DNA from 4 places in the Paenibacillus sp. J31P13 genome. Region 1 is predicted to be linked to each of the others. Evidence: riboswitches for the same ligand, from Rfam matches in the RefSeq annotation. Region 1 holds a riboswitch; each other region holds the start of a gene.

What was found. Region 1 has a riboswitch for cyclic di-AMP ahead of AC0YOD_RS27850 (C40 family peptidase). Riboswitches for the same ligand answer to the same signal wherever they lie in the genome.
Region 2: linked by a shared signal. The riboswitch ahead of AC0YOD_RS18110 (hypothetical protein) and the one ahead of AC0YOD_RS27850 (C40 family peptidase) in region 1 are both predicted to bind cyclic di-AMP.
Region 3: linked by a shared signal. The riboswitch ahead of AC0YOD_RS20695 (TrkH family potassium uptake protein) and the one ahead of AC0YOD_RS27850 (C40 family peptidase) in region 1 are both predicted to bind cyclic di-AMP.
Region 4: linked by a shared signal. The riboswitch ahead of AC0YOD_RS15930 (hypothetical protein) and the one ahead of AC0YOD_RS27850 (C40 family peptidase) in region 1 are both predicted to bind cyclic di-AMP.

Annotation. Positions count from the first base shown of each region.
Region 1 covers NZ_JBWDNR010000017.1:33,161-37,697, reverse strand. Annotated here, with positions in the region: gene AC0YOD_RS27860 (M1 family metallopeptidase) at 1-1,413, shown strand, start outside; gene AC0YOD_RS27855 (hypothetical protein) at 1,441-2,253, shown strand; cyclic di-AMP (ydaO/yuaA leader) riboswitch at 2,623-2,773, shown strand; gene AC0YOD_RS27850 (C40 family peptidase) at 2,777-3,253, shown strand; gene AC0YOD_RS27845 (MFS transporter) at 3,447-4,537, opposite strand, start outside.
Region 2 covers NZ_JBWDNR010000005.1:183,639-188,175, reverse strand. Annotated here, with positions in the region: gene AC0YOD_RS18125 (GTP cyclohydrolase II) at 1-367, opposite strand, end outside; gene AC0YOD_RS18120 (DODA-type extradiol aromatic ring-opening family dioxygenase) at 396-1,160, opposite strand; gene AC0YOD_RS18115 (winged helix-turn-helix transcriptional regulator) at 1,310-1,663, shown strand; cyclic di-AMP (ydaO/yuaA leader) riboswitch at 1,761-1,923, shown strand; gene AC0YOD_RS18110 (hypothetical protein) at 1,929-2,354, shown strand; gene kduD (2-dehydro-3-deoxy-D-gluconate 5-dehydrogenase KduD) at 2,531-3,286, opposite strand; gene AC0YOD_RS18100 (DeoR/GlpR family DNA-binding transcription regulator) at 3,291-4,085, opposite strand; gene kduI (5-dehydro-4-deoxy-D-glucuronate isomerase) at 4,111-4,537, opposite strand, start outside.
Region 3 covers NZ_JBWDNR010000006.1:201,723-206,259, forward strand. Annotated here, with positions in the region: gene AC0YOD_RS20690 (CPBP family intramembrane glutamic endopeptidase) at 1-1,177, opposite strand, end outside; cyclic di-AMP (ydaO/yuaA leader) riboswitch at 1,422-1,622, shown strand; gene AC0YOD_RS20695 (TrkH family potassium uptake protein) at 1,713-3,053, shown strand; gene AC0YOD_RS20700 (potassium channel family protein) at 3,072-3,734, shown strand; gene AC0YOD_RS20705 (LysR family transcriptional regulator) at 3,793-4,537, opposite strand, start outside.
Region 4 covers NZ_JBWDNR010000004.1:360,996-365,532, forward strand. Annotated here, with positions in the region: gene kdpA (potassium-transporting ATPase subunit KdpA) at 1-1,060, opposite strand, end outside; gene kdpF (K(+)-transporting ATPase subunit F) at 1,134-1,211, opposite strand; gene AC0YOD_RS15930 (hypothetical protein) at 1,353-1,760, opposite strand; cyclic di-AMP (ydaO/yuaA leader) riboswitch at 1,873-2,041, opposite strand; cyclic di-AMP (ydaO/yuaA leader) riboswitch at 2,141-2,332, opposite strand; gene AC0YOD_RS15935 (hypothetical protein) at 2,722-3,162, shown strand; gene AC0YOD_RS15940 (stalk domain-containing protein) at 3,253-4,537, shown strand, end outside.

The sequences.
Region 1 (4,537 bases):
ATGAGCTATGAAGTAAAGATGCCAGAGGTTTTTGCAAGAATGGGCTACTCTGGTGACTTCGTAATGGCTGGCCAATGGTTCCCTAAAGTCGCTGTATACGAAACTGCCGGGACCCGCGGCCGCGCGGAGGAGGGCTGGAATGCACATCAATACCATGGAAATTCCGAGTTTTACAGCGATTTTGGTATCTACAGCGTTAGGATTCATGTACCTGAAGCCTACACCGTAGCAGCAACTGGGTTTCAAACGAAAGCAATTGAAATGAAAGATCAAACGAAGATCTATCAATTCTATGCCGATGATGTGCATGACTTTGCTTGGTCGGCATCACCTAATTTTGTTTATGAAGAGACTGCATACTCCGATACGGGCATTCCCGGCGTAAGAATCAAGCTCTATTTAGACCCTTCACATGCCGAGCTTAAGGACCGCTATATGCATGCAGCCAAATCTGCGTTATCGAGCTATGCGAAATGGTATGGCGAATACCCATACAGTACATTATCAATTGTCGTACCGCCTAAGGGTGCTGGAGGGGCAGGCGGGATGGAATATCCAACGCTTGTTACGGCATTCTCAGCTGAATCCGAGAACCCTGGGTATGATCTAGAAAGAACGGTCGTACATGAAATTGGTCACCAATATTGGTACGGCATGGCTGCCTCTAACGAATTCGAAGAAGCATGGCTGGATGAGGGCTTTACTTCCTATGCCGAGGATAAAGTGATGGAAACCGCTTATGGTCTAGAAGCAAACCTACCGCTCGAAGCCAGCTATATGACTGATCCTGCGCCGCTTAAGCTGCTTTCATGGAGCTACAGCAGTCATACGCAATATGCTGAAAATGTATATATGCGAGCGAAGCTTGTACTCATTGGCATTGAGAATGAGGTTGGATCACGAACGATGCAGAAGATTTTGCGGACTTATTTTCAAAAATATAAATTTAAGCATCCCTCAACAGCCGATTTCCAGCGTGTTGTGGAGCAGGTAACCAAAACAAAATGGACGGAATACTTCAGAAATTATGTATATGACAAGCAAATGGCCGATTATTCAATAGCGTCCATTCAAGTCAAGCCAGTCATGGAAAATGGCTCACAAATGTATGAATCGACTGTTGTCTTAAGCAGGCATGGTGGAACAAACGGCGATATCCCTGTCGTTCTTCAGTTTACAGACGGTACGAAGATAACGAAGCGATGGAATGGTGAAGAATCGAATATTCAATTCAATCAATTGCATACCTCTCCGCTTCAATGGGCTATCATTGATCCCGAGCATAACAATGTTCTCGATAACAAGCATATTAACAATTATATGCAAGCACAGCTGCCAGAAAAAACACGTGTACGTTGGAACCTAGGCACAGTGACGTTTATTGAGGGGCTTCTCGGAGCACTGGGCTGGTAAGTAATCGCGTTCAAGGAGCGAAAAAAAATGAAGATACACATGAAGCAAGGCTGGCAGCTGGCGGTCAAACACTTTCACTTTGTCATTCTACTCTTTCTATATCAGCTGCTCTGGGGATTTTTCTTATACCGCTTTATCGATTCGGTCGTCTCACCCCTGCTGCGGCGCTACCCGAGCTCCTACCCTGCCGAAGGAGCTCGTCAGCTCTTTCTGACAGAGGCTCAGTTCCAACTGTTTAAAACAGATCTGATCATGCCCTATATATGGGCACTAGGCGGTTTGTTAGCCATCAGAATGCTGCTCACACCCTTATTTAATGCTGGGTTATTCTACTCGCTCAATCAGTTCAGAAGCCAGTCCAACACCCGCTTCCTAGAAGGTATCCGCAGAGCATGGAAGCCTGTTATGCTGCTCTACTGGGTAGAGTCCGTTCTCGCAATCGCCCCTGCCTGGTGGCTGCTGCCTCGAGCATTGAACGCCATGCTATCGAGCGGATCAACTCCGGAGCTGATCAAGACGGTGCTGCCAGGAGCGGCAGTATGGCTGCTATGGGCAACGGTGCTTCATCTTCTCTTTCTTGCTATGCAGCTTGGTGCAGCAAACGGCACAGGCGCCTTCAGCAACCTATGGCGCGCTCTAAGAAACTTTCTCTCCTATGCAGCGATATCGCTCGTAATGTGGGCTATCGGTGCAGCGCTAGGTCTCCTTGTATCTAGTCTATCCATGCTTTGGGCAGGTTTGTTCGCACTTATTCTTCATCAGGGCTATTATCTCATTCGCACTCTGGTCAGGGTGTGGACCATCGCCGCTCAGTATGAATATTTGCAATCAAAATCTTAATAGCAATCCCTTTTACATTCAAAAGGGAAGTCTATATACATCAAAACCTTCCAACTAGTTGGAAGGTTTTTTTTGAATGAGATATTTTTAATTTTTCGATAAAAACCGAATAACGATCACGATTTGCTAGCCTCTAAGCTAGTCCAAATGACTTAGCCGCACAAGGACAAATCGGCATATTTTACATGAAATCCACATAATTAATGAAAATGAGTCATGACATATCGTTAGAAAGTACTTTTAATCATTGTTTAATGGCAAGAAAGATGTTTAAACGAGCCTTATCGTCAGAAGGTTACATGAGAATTATTAGAATTAACGAGTAAAGGCAGGAAATTAATGAGAAAAAAAGAATAATTGTTAAGAGCAATAAAAAAACGGCCTAATTCCCTTCGGGGAAACGGGGGAACCACTCTGGGTGAATTGATTTCGACGCTGATTTTTCGCAGCGCCTGAGGAATCATAGGGAGCCTTCAACCGAACCCCACAGCTAACCTCGTCGGCATTGGAAGGAGCTTCACAATTGAAAAAGTTTTCAGCAGTTATTTTTGGTTTTGTTCTTTTGCTTGCATTTCAAACGGGAAGCGCTTTTGCAGCCTCAAAAATGAACGGATATATCGATAATGTTATTGGTAGCCCGTACAAAAGCGGTGGAACGACGGCGAAAGGTTTTGATTGCTCCGGTTTTACGAGCTATGTGTTCGAGAAAATGGGCATTGACCTACCGCGCACTTCCTCATCCCAAGCAAAAGCAGGTACGAAGGTCGCTAAAGCTGACCTACAACCGGGAGATCTCGTGTTCTTCGACACGGTCGGCAGCAATAACGGCTCCGTATCCCACGTTGGCATTTACATTGGAGATGGTAAGTTTGCACACTCATCCTCTAGCCGAGGTGTTGTAACAGACAAACTTAGCTCTTCTTATTATGAGGACAGCTACGTGACTGCGCGTCGCGTTATGGACTCTGAATCATTCTCTAATTATGCTGACGAAAAATAGAGCGATCCTAGCCCCCTAGGCTATAAGATAAGCTCACCCAACAATGCCGCAATTATTTCTCTCCTTAAGAGGAAAGAGGAATGATATGCGGCTTTGTTGTTTCTTCTCATCCGCAAAAATATTTCTAGATACTAATAAATAAACCTCCACATCCGTTTTGAAACAACGAATGTGGAGGTTTTTCCTTACTATGTTATTTACTGGATAACAAATTGTGATTCACTTGATTTCTTCCTAATAAGAGCATCGTTCCGAGCAGCAGCAGCATAAGGACCACAAGTGCACTTATAAACCATATCGTGGTTTCAATACTATATTGATCCATGAACCAGCCTGTTAAACGCGGGAAAATGGCTCCGCCCAGACCACCGCAAGCAACGAGTAAACTCGTTGTCCGCTCAGTCATGCCAGGTATGAGTCCATTAGCATAGACGAGCGCGATACCGAATATACCTGAGAAAAATAATCCGCTTAGCGCTACAAATAGAAGCATCCAGCTGAGCTCGCCCATTAGCGCCATAAGAATCAAGACGACCGTAGCTCCTGCAGTCGCAACAAACAAATAACGTGAATAGCCCATACGTTCAGCAAGCACGCCTGCAAATAACCGACCAAACACCATCATTCCCCAGAACAAGCTGAGCACAGCTGTCGCACTCGCTTCTCCCACCCCGGAACGATCAATTAAAATGGATGGCAAATAGTTAGAAAAGCTCATTTCCATCCCTACATAGATCATAAAGAATAGTGCCGAGAGCAATAGAAACGGCAATACCTTGCGCTGATAGCCAAAGAAGACAGATATTCCTTCAGATCCTACCTTTGATGGATTGGCCGTCTTAGAGCCCTCAGAACCGTCGCTAGAGCGCGGTTGAACGACGAGCTGATCATCCAATTCACCAAAAGAGGTCGTCAGCCAAAGAACAAAGGTTATGCCGGATATAGCCGCCAGAATCGGAAAGGATAGCTGCCACACGTTTTTTTGAATCAGATATGCTGCAGCTATAGGAATTAGCAGTGCCCCGACGCCAAAAAAGGTTTCCAAACGGCTCATTGCAGAAGCCTTTCCATTCTTAACTAGATCGATAATCATCGCGCCTACGATAGCTTCTGTCATACCAAAGCCAAGACCTGCAAACGGTGCAATGGCAAGCATATAACCCCAAGGGAGTAGCAGGCTGTAAGCCGCTTCACCAACAGTCAATACGCCAATCGCTAGAAGCACCGCTCCTCTTTTGCCCATTCTTGCTGTAATAGACGGGGCTAACAGCACGCCAACTAGAA
Region 2 (4,537 bases), on a different contig from region 1:
TTAAACGCATGGATTGCTTCAATTGAAAGCCGCAATCACATCTTGCGCTTCCAAATATATCGCCCGTATGGCAGATGCTGTGCATCCGAATAAGCGCATCCTCGTTATTTTCGAAATCACCATACACGAGAACACTGGATTGTTGAAGATCAGCATAGTGGAACTCATTCAGCTCCTCAACTAGCTGCTCTGCGGATTGCTTCTCGCCTGATTCCTTCTGAAGCCAGCTGTACCAATGGAATATTTTCGTTTCTCCATCCAGCTCAACCGGCAGCTTAACAGGGCCAATCACATAAATATCTTTATTGCCGTTTTGTGTATATTTAAGCTTATCTTTAATAATGGCCGCAATATTGGGCTTCATCATGCTGCTTCACCTTCTTATATATAGGATATCAAAATTCGAATGACAAGTAACTCAAAGTGCCAAACTCATAACTGCGATAAATGACCTTTGGCGCAGAATCGCTGTTCCCGCTGCCCATTGCAATAAATAGGGGAACAAAGTGCTCCGTACGCGGTACAGCTCTTCGGGCATGAGGTGCCAGCCCTTCATATTGTAACAAGGAATGAATATCCTTGCTGTTCATTTTATCAATGAGCCACTCATCGAACGCAACAGCCCAGCTCTCAGGCTCTTTCTGACCCCACTTCACTTCACGCAAATTATGAACGGTTACGCCGCTGCCGATAATCAGAATATTTTGAGCGGTCAAGCTTTGAAGCGCCTCTCCGATCGCATACTGATCCTCTGGGGAACGGAAAGGATTGACCGATATTTGAACGACAGGCACGTCAGCCTTTGGAAACATATGCTTCAAGAGCGTCCATGAGCCATGGTCAAGTCCCCGATCCTCATTATATGCGATCGCAATGCCTTTCGCTGTAAGCAATTGACCAACAACAGCTGCTAGCTTCGTTGATCCTTTAGCTGGATATTTCACTTGGTACAGCTCATCTGGAAAGCCGTAAAAATCATATATGGTTTCATACTCATCATCCTTCGATGAGATCGTAACAGCCTCGGTTTCCCAATGCGCAGTAAAAATAACAATCGCTTCGGGCTTTAAGCTTGCTCCTGTTCTTTGAAGAAACTGACTATATTCATTTTGCTCGACTGCGAGCATTGGTGATCCATGTGCTAGAAATAAAGGTTTCATAAGTATCGCTCCTCTTATTTCACTTACTATTTGTAACTAATTATAATTTCATAACTAATGTTAGTCAAGTAATTAACATTATCCATGTTTGCTTGTATGTATTAGTTATTGGAGTTATACTTAATTTCAAATCAAGAGAGGTGATAAGCATGGATCAACCAGCCCTTTGTCCCCGTTTCCAAAAAGGAATGGATATCATTAGCAAACGCTGGACCGGCCTAATCATATTTCAATTATTGTCTGGACCTCAGCGCTTCTGTGCTGTTCAATCTGCATTGCCTATCAGTGGCAGACTGCTGTCTGAACGTTTTAAAGATCTGGAGAGTGAAGGTATTGTCGATCGACACGTCTATCCCGAAATACCTGTACGTATAGAATACTCTTTAACGGCGAAAGGACGTGCACTTGAGCCGATTATTCGGGAAATACAAGTATGGTCGCAAGATTGGATCGCCCCTGGACCAGCCACTGAGCAGCTATTCAATGATGTAAAAAAGCCCTAGCTTCCTCAGTTTAGGGCTTTTTTCTTTTTACATTTATATGCATTTATTTAATCGTAGGGTTTACAAATAAACCGTATACGTTTAAAATTAAAGGCAAACCACATTCACGCTGAATTTTTCAAATGAAAAAGCGGGGGATCCAACGCGATCGTGATATTCACGGCTCGCAAGGGGTGAATCCAGGAATTTGTAACCCTGGTAGGGCATACTCTCTAACCCGAATCCGACAGCTAACCTCGTAAGCGAAGTAAGGAGAGGTTTATTTATGTTTTGTCAATCTGAAAACCATGTACCGTTTTTCATCGATCAGTCCCCTTCCTTATCCGTCTCAAGAATTGAATTATTCGTAATCCCCGCTATCGCAGTTGATGCCGCAGGCTTTCGCGTATGTCTTCGATTAACAAGCAATCAAGGCTATGGTTGGAGCGAGCTTTTTGTAGCAGATACCGAGGAAAGCATTGACTTAGATCGCTACAGCGATCTCCTTATCTCATTTATTGGTAACGTATCCCTTCCGCCGCTTCAAAATTTCCAGTATGACAAGTCCGATCAAGACGGACGTATTTTCGAATTGTTTGTTACTGCCGTCACTCAAGTAACGACAAGACCAGAAGAACAAATACCTATTGAACGCGATGCAGAAGAATTCGTATTGCGACAACGCTCGGTGAATTATATTTCTTTATTCTAAGACATTTTCGCGAGCAAAAAAGCCGCTCCGGTTTCTTTGGTTCCCCTGAACCTCAGTATGCCGGAGGGCTTTTTTAATTTGATCTCCAGATTATGAACACAAGAAAGGACTATCCTCCTGCAGCCAAAGCTGCAACAAGACAGTCCTATCCTATTAAATAAAATTGAATATGCCCATTACTTAACTAGCCAGCCGCCGTCAACAGCCATAATATGACCATTCATATAATCAGAAGCCGCAGAGGCCAAAAATACTGCCGGACCAATTAAGTCCTCAGACGTTCCCCAGCGTCCGGCTGGAATCCGCTGCAATATCTGTGCGCTGCGAACCGGATCCTCACGAAGCGCTTCCGTATTATCCGTGCTCATATAGCCAGGCGCTATCGCGTTCACTTGCAGACCTTTGCTCGCCCACTCACTCGCAAGCGCCTTTGTTAGTCCAGCAACCGCATGCTTGCTTGAAGTGTAACCAGGTACGTTAATGCCGCCTTGGAAGGTAAGCATGGACGCCACATTAATGATTTTTCCTGAGCCCTGCTGAATCATGTGCTTGCCTGCAAGCTGACAAAGTACGAACACAGAATTCAAATTGACATCAAGTACATCCTGCCAATCCTCGTAACTATGTTCAGCAGCAGGTGTGCGACGAATAATTCCGGCATTATTTACTAAGATATCAATTCGTCCCAGTTCATTAACTGTACGGTCAATGATGGATGAAAGCTTCGTACGATCGGAAATATCCGCCTGAATGGTTATGGCTCTCCGTCCAAACGCACGAACCTGATCCGCCGTTTTATCAGCAGGCGTACTATTTGTAACAAGTGCTACATCAGCGCCTGCTTGTGCCAGCCCTATTGCAATAGCTGCTCCAAGACCTCGCCCAGCGCCTGTAACGATAGCTATTTTCCCTGTCAAATCGAACAAACTCATGTTTTCACACCTTTCCTTTATTGCGATTTGAGCCATTCGGAAGCTCAGCTTTCAGTATTACAGGACCGTTTGCCTCATACTTTGCTGCTACCTCAGGTTCAATGCCATCATCCGTGATGATGTATTGGATCTCATTCAAGCCCGCAAATGTAATCAATGCGCCTTTGTCGAATTTATTATGATCCGCAAGACAATAAATCGTTTTCGCATTTTCCATATAGAGCCGTTTGACCTTCGTCAATTCTTCCGTAAATATAGTAAGACCGTACTCCAAATGGATACCCGTCGTAGATAGAAACAACTTGTGAACATTCAGACGTTTGATCCACTCCTGTGATTCGGCGCCGATAAGCAAATTATTATGGCGATACCCTCCAGGCACGACAAGTCTGACTTGATCTTTCGCAGTTAGCTCTCGAATAATTAGCAAATCATTCGTTAGGACCGTTATCGGTATATTTGGAAGGCGCTTCGCCATTTCTAGCGTTGTGCTCCCAGCATCAAGTGCAATAATATCATTTGGCTCAATGCAGGTAAGAGCAAGCGCAGCAATAGCTGACTTTTCTTGCCCATGTTTACTATTGGGGAACTGTAGAGGAAACAAGCTATCCTCACCGTTCACTTCAGAAACCGCCCCGCCATGCGTACGTTTAAGAAGCCCTTTCTCTTCAAGCTTTTCTAAATCCTCACGGATCGTTTTTTCTGTCACTCCGAATTGTTCACTTAGCTCGGAAACCTTAACCGCGCCAAGCTGTTCTAATTTCTCAATAATTTTTCGATGCCTTTCAGCAGCAAGCATGGAGCACCTCCAGTAGGGATTGCTTCTATTTTAGCTCGCTAGCAGGCACTGCGTCCATGTCTGTAAATGTATAGTTCTCGCCTGCCATTGACCAGCAGAACGTATAGTTGCTTGTGCCCACTCCAGAATGGATCGACCAAGGCGGTGAAATAATGGCTTGTTCATTCGCTACAACAAGATGTCTTGTCTCGGAAGGCTCACCCATCATATGGAATACGCGCGCATCGTCGTTCATGTCAAAATACAGATAAGCTTCCATACGGCGATCATGCACATGTGACGGCATTGTATTCCATACACTTCCTGTTTTCAGACTTGTTACGCCAAGCATGAGCTGACAGCTTTGAATACCGTCATTATGAATATATTTATAAAGAATCCGCTCATTGGATGTTTCTTGAGAGCCAAGATGAGTTGGATTCGCTTCTTCCATTGTCATTTTACGAGTAGCG
Region 3 (4,537 bases), on a different contig from region 1:
AGATATTATATGGCGACTGCGTTACATCGGATGTATCCCAAGTGCCGATTGAAAGTTTCAGTCCAATAAAGATAACAGCCTGAATGGCGAACAGGATGATAGCAAACAAATAACCTAAGCCCATGCCGCGCCATACATGATTGCCATAACCCGGTTGACCAAAGCGAGGCCATAGATCACGTCCCTGTGCTTTCCAAAGCCCGTCACCGGCTACTAGAGAGATGTAGATGGACGCTGCCATTGGGAACGTAAGCAGTACCGTAAATACGGCCGTGATGGCTACGGTTTGATCGGCCATGTTATTTTCCCCGAGTGAAGCTCTTATGCCATCCAAGACGTTTAAATTCATAATGATATAAGTAATGAAGTATACGATTGTCAAAATAATGCCGTATTTAAACGATGTAAATTTGCGATAAAGAACGGCGTAAATAATGGCTAAAATAAACAAAACGAAGCTCATGAAGAAATAGCCGAAGCTGGTAAGAAAGCTTGCCAGTTTGTCCTGGCTCTTCACATATTTGATGTAATCAGAAGGTGCAACAAAGGCTGGTTTGTAAGTGGTAATAAGGGCATGACCATCCACGCTTGATGCTTTTAAATCGACGGTCAATGCAGCTTTGTCGATTGTAAAGCCGGCTGGCTGTACGCCCCAAGTACCATTTTCATATAATTTAGCATTCTTAATATCAGCCGGGTTGAATTTCTTCTGTGTAAGAAAGGCTTTGATTTTCTCCTTTTCTTCAGCCTCTGACAGCTGTTCACCGCCAACAAGCAGATTCCAGGCCACGATTTGACCGCTTTGCATATGTACATAAACATAACCGCTTCCGCTCGACTCAAATTTGAGATCCACTTGGAAAGTATCCGTAGGGAAACTGGCATCATATCGATCACTGTAGGTTTGGGCTAGCTTTTCTTTAGAGAGATAACCGTTCATCACCTTGTCTGATTGGTGTACAGCTTTAGCTGATTTTACACGAAGTCCGGTTTCCTTCTGGACAAATTCAGTGGCTTGCAGCTCAGCAGCTGATTTCTCAAGAACTTTCGTGTTGTATTCGCCAGATGAAATGGAATTAATCATGGGGATTATATCTACAGCTGAATAAATAAAGAAGCAAGCGATCGCTGCCCAAATGAATCTTTTCCATTCCTTCGGTCTAATTGAATCAATCATCGGTTCACCTCTATTGTCTATATTATAGAATTCCTATTTGCTTACCTTATCATATTAATCCCTGATTTATCCAATGGAATAGTAAGTTTCTTTTCTTAAAAATGAGAAATAACGATATCCGTCAAGCTTATTGCATGCTGCGGTAGCGAATTGCCCTGATTTGGTCTAATATCGCCTGTTTATAGGTAATGCAAGCTTTGTACTAAACTACATTAGGGATTATAATCGTTAACGTCATACTAATAGAATAGCAAAGCCGAATTTCCGAAGGAAAACGGGGAAACCATAAAGCTGACGCAAAAAAATGAATGTGATGGGTAGTCGAACTATCCAATGCGGCGGCATGGGGTGAATTTTGGCGGGAAGTTACACTAACCGCTGAATAGGGCAGCCTGACCAGGCCCGAATCCGACAGCTAACCTCGTAGGCGAAATGGATCAGGACTCATCGCACAAGCACTTGAGTTTCCAGTGCTTTTTTTTGTGCCTGCTAATAGCTGCATTACTCAAATGACATAGGAAAAAGAAGGCTGATTATGAAGATGAACTTGAAGGTGCTGACGTGGTCACCTCCACGAATCCTTGTTAGTGGATTCGCACTTATTATTTTACTGGGAGCCTGTTTATTATCCATGCCCTTCGCTTCAGCGAATGGCACCAGGCTGCCATTTATTGATGCGCTGTTCACGGCCACATCGGCTACATGCGTGACAGGGCTCGTAGTTGTGGATACGGGAACGTATTTCTCCACGGCTGGTCAGGTTATATTGATGGTTCTATTTCAACTCGGCGGGTTAGGATTCATGACGATGGCCACCTTAGTTGCTCTTGTTCTTCGTAAAAAGATTTCACTTAGAGAGCGGTTATTGCTGCAGGAAGCGATGAATCAATCCAGCATGGAAGGAATCGTTCGATTAATACAACGAGTCATTATTTATTCGTTATCCATCGAAATCGTCGGCGCTGCGTTATTTGCATCTCGGTTTGCAGCGGATATGCCTCTTGGGAAAGCCATTTATTATGGTGCATTTCATTCGATATCTGCTTTTAACAACGCCGGCTTTGATATATTTGGTCATTATCAGAGTCTTACCGCATATGTATCTGATCCCATTGTGAACATCACTGCCATGCTGCTCGTTATTTTTGGAGGACTCGGATTTGTCGTTATGTCCGATCTGATGGAGTGGCGCAAAAATCACAAGCTTTCCTTACACAGTAAGGTTGTACTAACGATGTCGGGTACCCTAATTGCTGCAGGTACTATCGTTATTTTTATATTCGAGTTTTCCAATAGTTTGACGCTAGGCTCACTCGATTGGGGCGGTAAAATCCTATCAGCCTTTTTCCAATCCGTTATGCCAAGGACGGCAGGATACAATTCACTTGATTTAGCGGCACTTCGTCAAGCCACTCAATTTTTTATCATTATATTAATGTTTATAGGCGCTTCTCCCGGTTCTACTGGGGGTGGAATCAAGACAACAACCTTTGCTGTGCTGATGGGGGCGGTTATCGCGATGATTCGCGGCCGTGAAGATATTGTCTTGTTCCGTTACAGACTAGGAAAAGATCGGATTTTTAAGGCGCTTACCATTACGTTGCTTTCACTTGCACTTGTTATCGTGGTGACGATGCTCTTATCCATGATTGAAGGTCAAAAGTTTTTGTATATTTTATTTGAAGCTACCTCAGCCTTTGCGACAGTAGGGTTAACTCTCGGCTTGACGCCAGAGCTTTCCGAGGTGAGTAAGATAATCATTGCACTTACGATGTTTGCCGGACGGCTTGGACCATTAACGCTCGCATATGCGCTCGGTCCACGTACAGACAAAGAATTGTATCGGCATCCTGAAGGCAAAATTACGATTGGATAGGAGAATAGGCTAGTGGCAATTAAGAAAAGTCAATTCGTTATAATAGGTCTTGGGAGATTTGGATCGAGCTTAGGACGCGAGTTGGTTCAGCTTGGACATGAGGTGCTCGGTATAGATAAGGATGAGGAAGCGGTTCAAGATATGAGCAATGTGTTGACGCATGCCGTATCTGCTGAGTGTACGGATGAAGAAACATTGCGTTCTTTAGGGGTGCGCAACTTTGATTGCGGCGTTGTTGCAATCGGTGACGATATACAAGCTAGTATTTTGACTGCGATTTTGCTCAAGGATCTCGGTGTTAAGAAGGTCGTAGCCAAAGCAATGAGTGAATTGCATGGACGCGTACTTGAGAAGCTCGACGTTGATCGTGTTGTGTATCCGGAGCGTGATATGGGCATTCGGGTTGCTCATCAGCTTGTTTCGCCTAATTTGCTTGATTATATTGAGCTGTCAAAAGATTATACGATCGCTGAGCTTGCTGTTCCGTCAAACTTAAATGGCAAATCACTGAGCGATCTTAACCTGCGGGCAAAATTCGGCTGCAGCATCGTCGCAATTAATAAGCCGGAAGGGATGATTATCGCGCCTACCGCAACGGATTTACTTGATATTCGCGATATTATGGTTATTATTGGTACAAATGAGCAAATTGAAAGCTTTGAGACAGCTATTTATAGGTAGAGATAAAGAGATGTGGATTTAGAGATCTAATAATGGTAAGAATGTAGGACAAGTGCTTTTAATAGCGCTTGTCCTTTTGTGTAACGAAGCTTGCAGCAAGCTCATTGATCCATAAACGAACGGATGGGCTTAACGCTGTTGAATCTGCATGAATAAGCGATGTCGTTCTTTTTGTATCCTCCAGCTCACGAATAGGGACGACCACTAGCTCATTATCCTCAAGCTGTTGATGACGCATATAGGAATGAGGCAGCAAAGTAGCAGCTCTGCATGTATGCAGCAAACGCAATATCGCTTCAAAGGAGTCAATCTCCATGCGGACATCAGGCTGAAGATGGTATTTATCGAATACCTCATCCGTCAGAAGTCTGAACCAAGTTCCTTTGGAGAATAAGATCATCGGCATCCCGGTTAAATCTTGTATGCCTAGCTTGTCTTTATCAGCAATGATTTGATTTCTTGGAAGCACTAGCGATAAATGATCCTCAAATAAAGGAATGCAGCGCAGTGTAGAATCCTCAATACTGGAAGCGACAATGCCGATATCCGCTTTGTGATCGCGTACAAGTGATACTATCTCATGAGTTTTACCTGTAACGGCAGTAATATCGATTTCTGGATGGTTAGAGGTAAGGTTTTGAATGAGATCGGGAAGCGTCGTTTGCAGTGTAGTCAAGCTGGCGCCAATCGTCAGAGTCGTATGACCAGTTGCTGTAAATTCAGATAATGTATGCAAATATTTGCGGTGCAGCTGTCTTAGCTCAAGCGCATATTCGTATGTTAATTGACCGATGCGGGTAAGC
Region 4 (4,537 bases), on a different contig from region 1:
TATCATGCATGTTGTTAACCGATCCTGTAGTGGCTGAAGTCGTTACGGTTGTAAACAAGCTGGATTGCGCTATCCCAAACCGAACTTCCTTCCCTTCCATACTGCCCTGCGAAGCATCCATGCCAAGCGCATTCATGGCTGGATTACCTCTCATTTCCGAGGTGTATATAATGGATAGAAAGGCGATAAACAAGATCATCATCGTGCTGAAAATAACCCAGCCTTGTTTACGGTTTTTGGCGAATCTACCGAACGTATAGGTCAGAGCGGCTGGAATACACCACATCGATAATATTTCAATGACATTCGTCAGCGGAGACGGATTTTCAAAAGGATGCGCGGAGTTAACGCCGAAAAATCCCCCACCGTTCGTTCCCAAATGTTTTATCGATACAAGTGAAGCAACGGGACCAATCGCAATTTGCTGCGTCTCTCCTTCAAGCGTCGTAGCCTGAATCGTTGAATCCAGCGTTTGCGGTACTTTTAAACCAACCAATAATAAGGTAACGATGATAGCTAAAGGAATGAGCAAACGAGTGTGTGCTTTAACGAAATCACTGAAAAAGTTGCCAAGCGTCTTGCCTTTGCTAGTCAAACCTCGTATGAATGCGATAGCGACAACAATGCCGGTCGCAGCTGATGTGAACATCATCATCATAATAACGGCCATCTGCGCAAAATAAGACAAACCTGTTTCACCGCTATAATGCTGTAAATTCGTATTCGTCATAAAGCTGATCACCGTATTAAAAGAAAGCGTGGACTCCATATTGTCGATTCCATTTGGGTTGATCGGCAATACCTTCTGGCTTCTTAAAATGAGATAACTAACGGCAACCAGAACGATGTTGGTCAATATTAAGCTAAGCGTATACTTTTTCCAGTTCATTTCTGGACGGTTCTTTAAGCCGGTCAAAAAGTAAAATGCTTTCTCTATAGGTCCAAAAATTTTGTCCGTCCAATTGGCCTCATTCGAAAAAATATGATAAATATAGGTTCCCAAGGGCTTAACGATCAAACATAAGATCAGAATGACCGCTGCCATTTGAAAAATTGCCATTTTATTTCCTCCCTAGGGTTTCCAATGGAAAACCGACATCGAAATCATTTTTATCTATTTGGGTAACTCTTCATTAAAATTTCTCTGGATTAATGAGCGCGTAGACCAGATACAAAAAGATAAGACATGTAAACCCGATTACGATAATCATTGGCTTTCTCCTCCTGTGTCACCTACGACACGTCCGCACCAAGTCAGAAAACCGTAAAATAATAGAAAGGCTCCTGCCAATGCCCAAATCATAAACAGATCCATCATATTTATTCCTCCTCGACCTTCTCCTCAGCGGATTTTATTCCTTGTCATGAAGCAGATAGGAAACATCGCTGCTATTGGAATGAATGACATAACTGGCTCCTAATCCTTTATAGATGAGCCTGGAATTCATGCTGCCTGTAATGACGTAAATGGGCTTTCCCGTCCAAGACCGACATATTTGAATGTATCTGCAGCAAAGCGGCAAACTGACTTCAAATATAAAGACTTTTCCAACCGGCATTTTAGGAAGATGCCAATTGCTGCGATCGGCAGTATCCAGCGGTACAACATGTTCTACCCCAAGGTCCTTTAGCCGCGATTTTTCCGTTTCATTATTTGTAAGGGCTGCAAATGGCAAGCCCTTCATCTTAAGTGTTTTGATAAATTGCTCTCCAGCTTTATTTGGCGCTGATACTAAAATAAATTCATCATGGGATACCATGACCGCACTCCTCCATATCGTTTCAGGCAACAAAAAAGAAGCTGTAGGAAGAGAAAGCTCTCCTTCAGCTTCTTAGACGCGGGTAAATAAACCCACAGCTAATCACGGAATTGTTGCCTCTCTTGAGACGCTTACGAGGTTAGCTGACGGATTCGGGCGTAAGAGTCGCCCTACTTGACGGAAATCTACAACTTCCGTAAAGATTCACCCCTGAACTGAAAACACATTGGTCATCAATTCGTTTGGTTCCCCCGTTCACTGAAAGGATTCTATTTCTAGATCCTCTCATGTGATTCAGCGGCTATTCGCCATAACATGATTTTAGGACATAAAACACAGAGGCCGTGTCCCCTGTGGTCAATTGATCACAAGCTTCATCATCCTCTCATCTGCGACGCTTACGAGGTTAGCTGCCGGATTCGGACGGTGAGAGTCGCCCTACATGAAGGAAAATAACCATGGATTTCTCCTTCACGATTCACCCCAAATGACTTGTATTCGACTCTCACATCGAAAACTTATCATCGTTTGGTTCCCCCGCTTTCCTTGCGGAAATTAAGCGATATGAATTAACAATCATTGTAAGCAATGAATGATCTGAGTCGTATCATATGCCGATCGAAATATTTTGTAAAGAAGGACGCCGCCTCAAATTACACGCCGTTTGACACTCTGCATCTCCAAACCCATATCATTCTTCTATTTACTCCATCATACTCTCGTTTTCTCACTATTTCTAAAACAAAAAGCAAATGAAAGCATTCGGAATTATAATCATGGATTGCTTAAGCTTTGCAGGGTTGTATCCGTTTACAATGACCGAATTTGGCTAAATATGATCGAATCATCACTTAAACTACGTTTTACTTCTATAAGGCAAGGACGTATGATTGCTTGCGACAGCTAAGCTGCTTTTATGGCCTCATTATTATTAACCATAAACAAGGAGTGTGTGATCGCTATGAGCTATCCCGCTGTAACCAAATCCAACAACGATAGATTGACCCATCGGATTGGATCTATGGAGATCATTCGATATGACGATCATCAAATCGCTCTCCCTTCGGATAGCGATCATTGCTATTGCGGTCTGCTTAAAATTTCAAGTGATGGCGTACATGGATGGGGAGAGTACTCGTTACCAAGCTTGCCATGCCATTTTGACATGATTAGCTGGGCATCCGTGTTTTTACATCTAAAAGGTCTTACTTTGGAAGAGGCTATACATTATGTAGAAGAAAGTGATGAAGCGTGGGGACATACAAGGAGAGAGCTTGCGCTCTGTACATTATTAGATTTAAACCAAAGACTGCAGGACTACACGAATCATCAAGAAAGAAATGAAATGCTCTTTGCCAGCTCTATTCTTATGGATTACTCACAATCCTATTATTCTTTCTAAATCTAAGAAAGTTCTGATTCAGCAACCTTTTAACAGGGGTAACGTCTATACATAAAGTAATCCAATATCTGTTAAATGAGGTGCTTCAGAATGAAAAAGACCATTTCTTTACTGGTCATCTTAGTGTCTTTACTTGCATTAGGAAATCCTGCCTTGGTGTATGGCGCGAAAACTCAAACGATCTTGTCACTCCCACTCACGGGTATTATTGACATCGACGATAGAAGCTATAAGGATTATTTCACTGCACTGCAAAAGGACGGAACGATTTGGATCGGGAACGGTGACGAGCCCGCCATTAGAGGACCGCGAATTGCAGGAGCGGTAAGGGTAGCAGGCAATCTTGCTCTGACCTCATCCGGTGAGGTATGGAGCTGGAGTACGGACTCCCGCGAGGAGCCGAAACAACTGGTTGAATTATCAAATATACGAGATATTGCCGTTGGACCTGCAAATATGGCTCTAAATGATAAGGGACAAGTGTATGCATGGGGCAACGCTTGTTTGATTTCACTTATGAGACCTGACTTTCAGGAACGAAAAGAGGGGCAGTTATGCTTCTTAGAGAGTGAAGCAGCAGAAGAGGATATTGTTCAAGCGAACATACCTAAGCTAGCTGTAGAAAATGTAAAAGCCATTAAGGCTTCGCATCAAAGCCTTATCGTACTAAAGAAAGACGGAAAGACGCTAAATCGTTATGGCCATACCTATGTCTTTGAATTAGGAATGGTTCCCTTTAATTCGACCACACCTGTAATCGATTTCGTCGGTTATGACAGCGATGCTGTGACACACTGGGATGTTCTTCTGCTTTCAGATAAAGGATTGGTATCTGGGCTGCCTAAGGAAACCTTTGAGCAGTTCAGTGTAAGTTATGAAGGATACTATTCCTTGTACTTAAATAAAGACGGGTCGGTGTGGGGAGCAGCAGCCGGAACAGAAGGAGCCCCGCAGCGAATTCCCGCCTTGAAAAATATCGTTGAGGTCCATGCTGTCGCTTTAAACAGCGGCACGGCATTAGATAAAAATGGAATCGTATGGACTTGGGGCAATCGCCACAATATGCCATATAACGGTAAACCTGATAAATTAGCAACCAAAATTAGTGCTAAGCCTGTAAGTCGACAATTGTCCTTGAAGGTGGACGGAACCTACATCGCATCAAATCCCGGTCCCATCCAAATAAATGGAGTCACCTTCGTTCCGATCCGCGCTCTCATGGAATCCATTGGAGCAAAGGTAGCATACGCTAACGATCAGATTAAAGTTACTTATGGAGATCAAGTGCTCCAAATGAAAGTATATGACAAGTCAGCCGTATTAAACGGAAAGACGATACAAATGCCCGCAGCAGCCACCTCTCATGGAGGCCGAA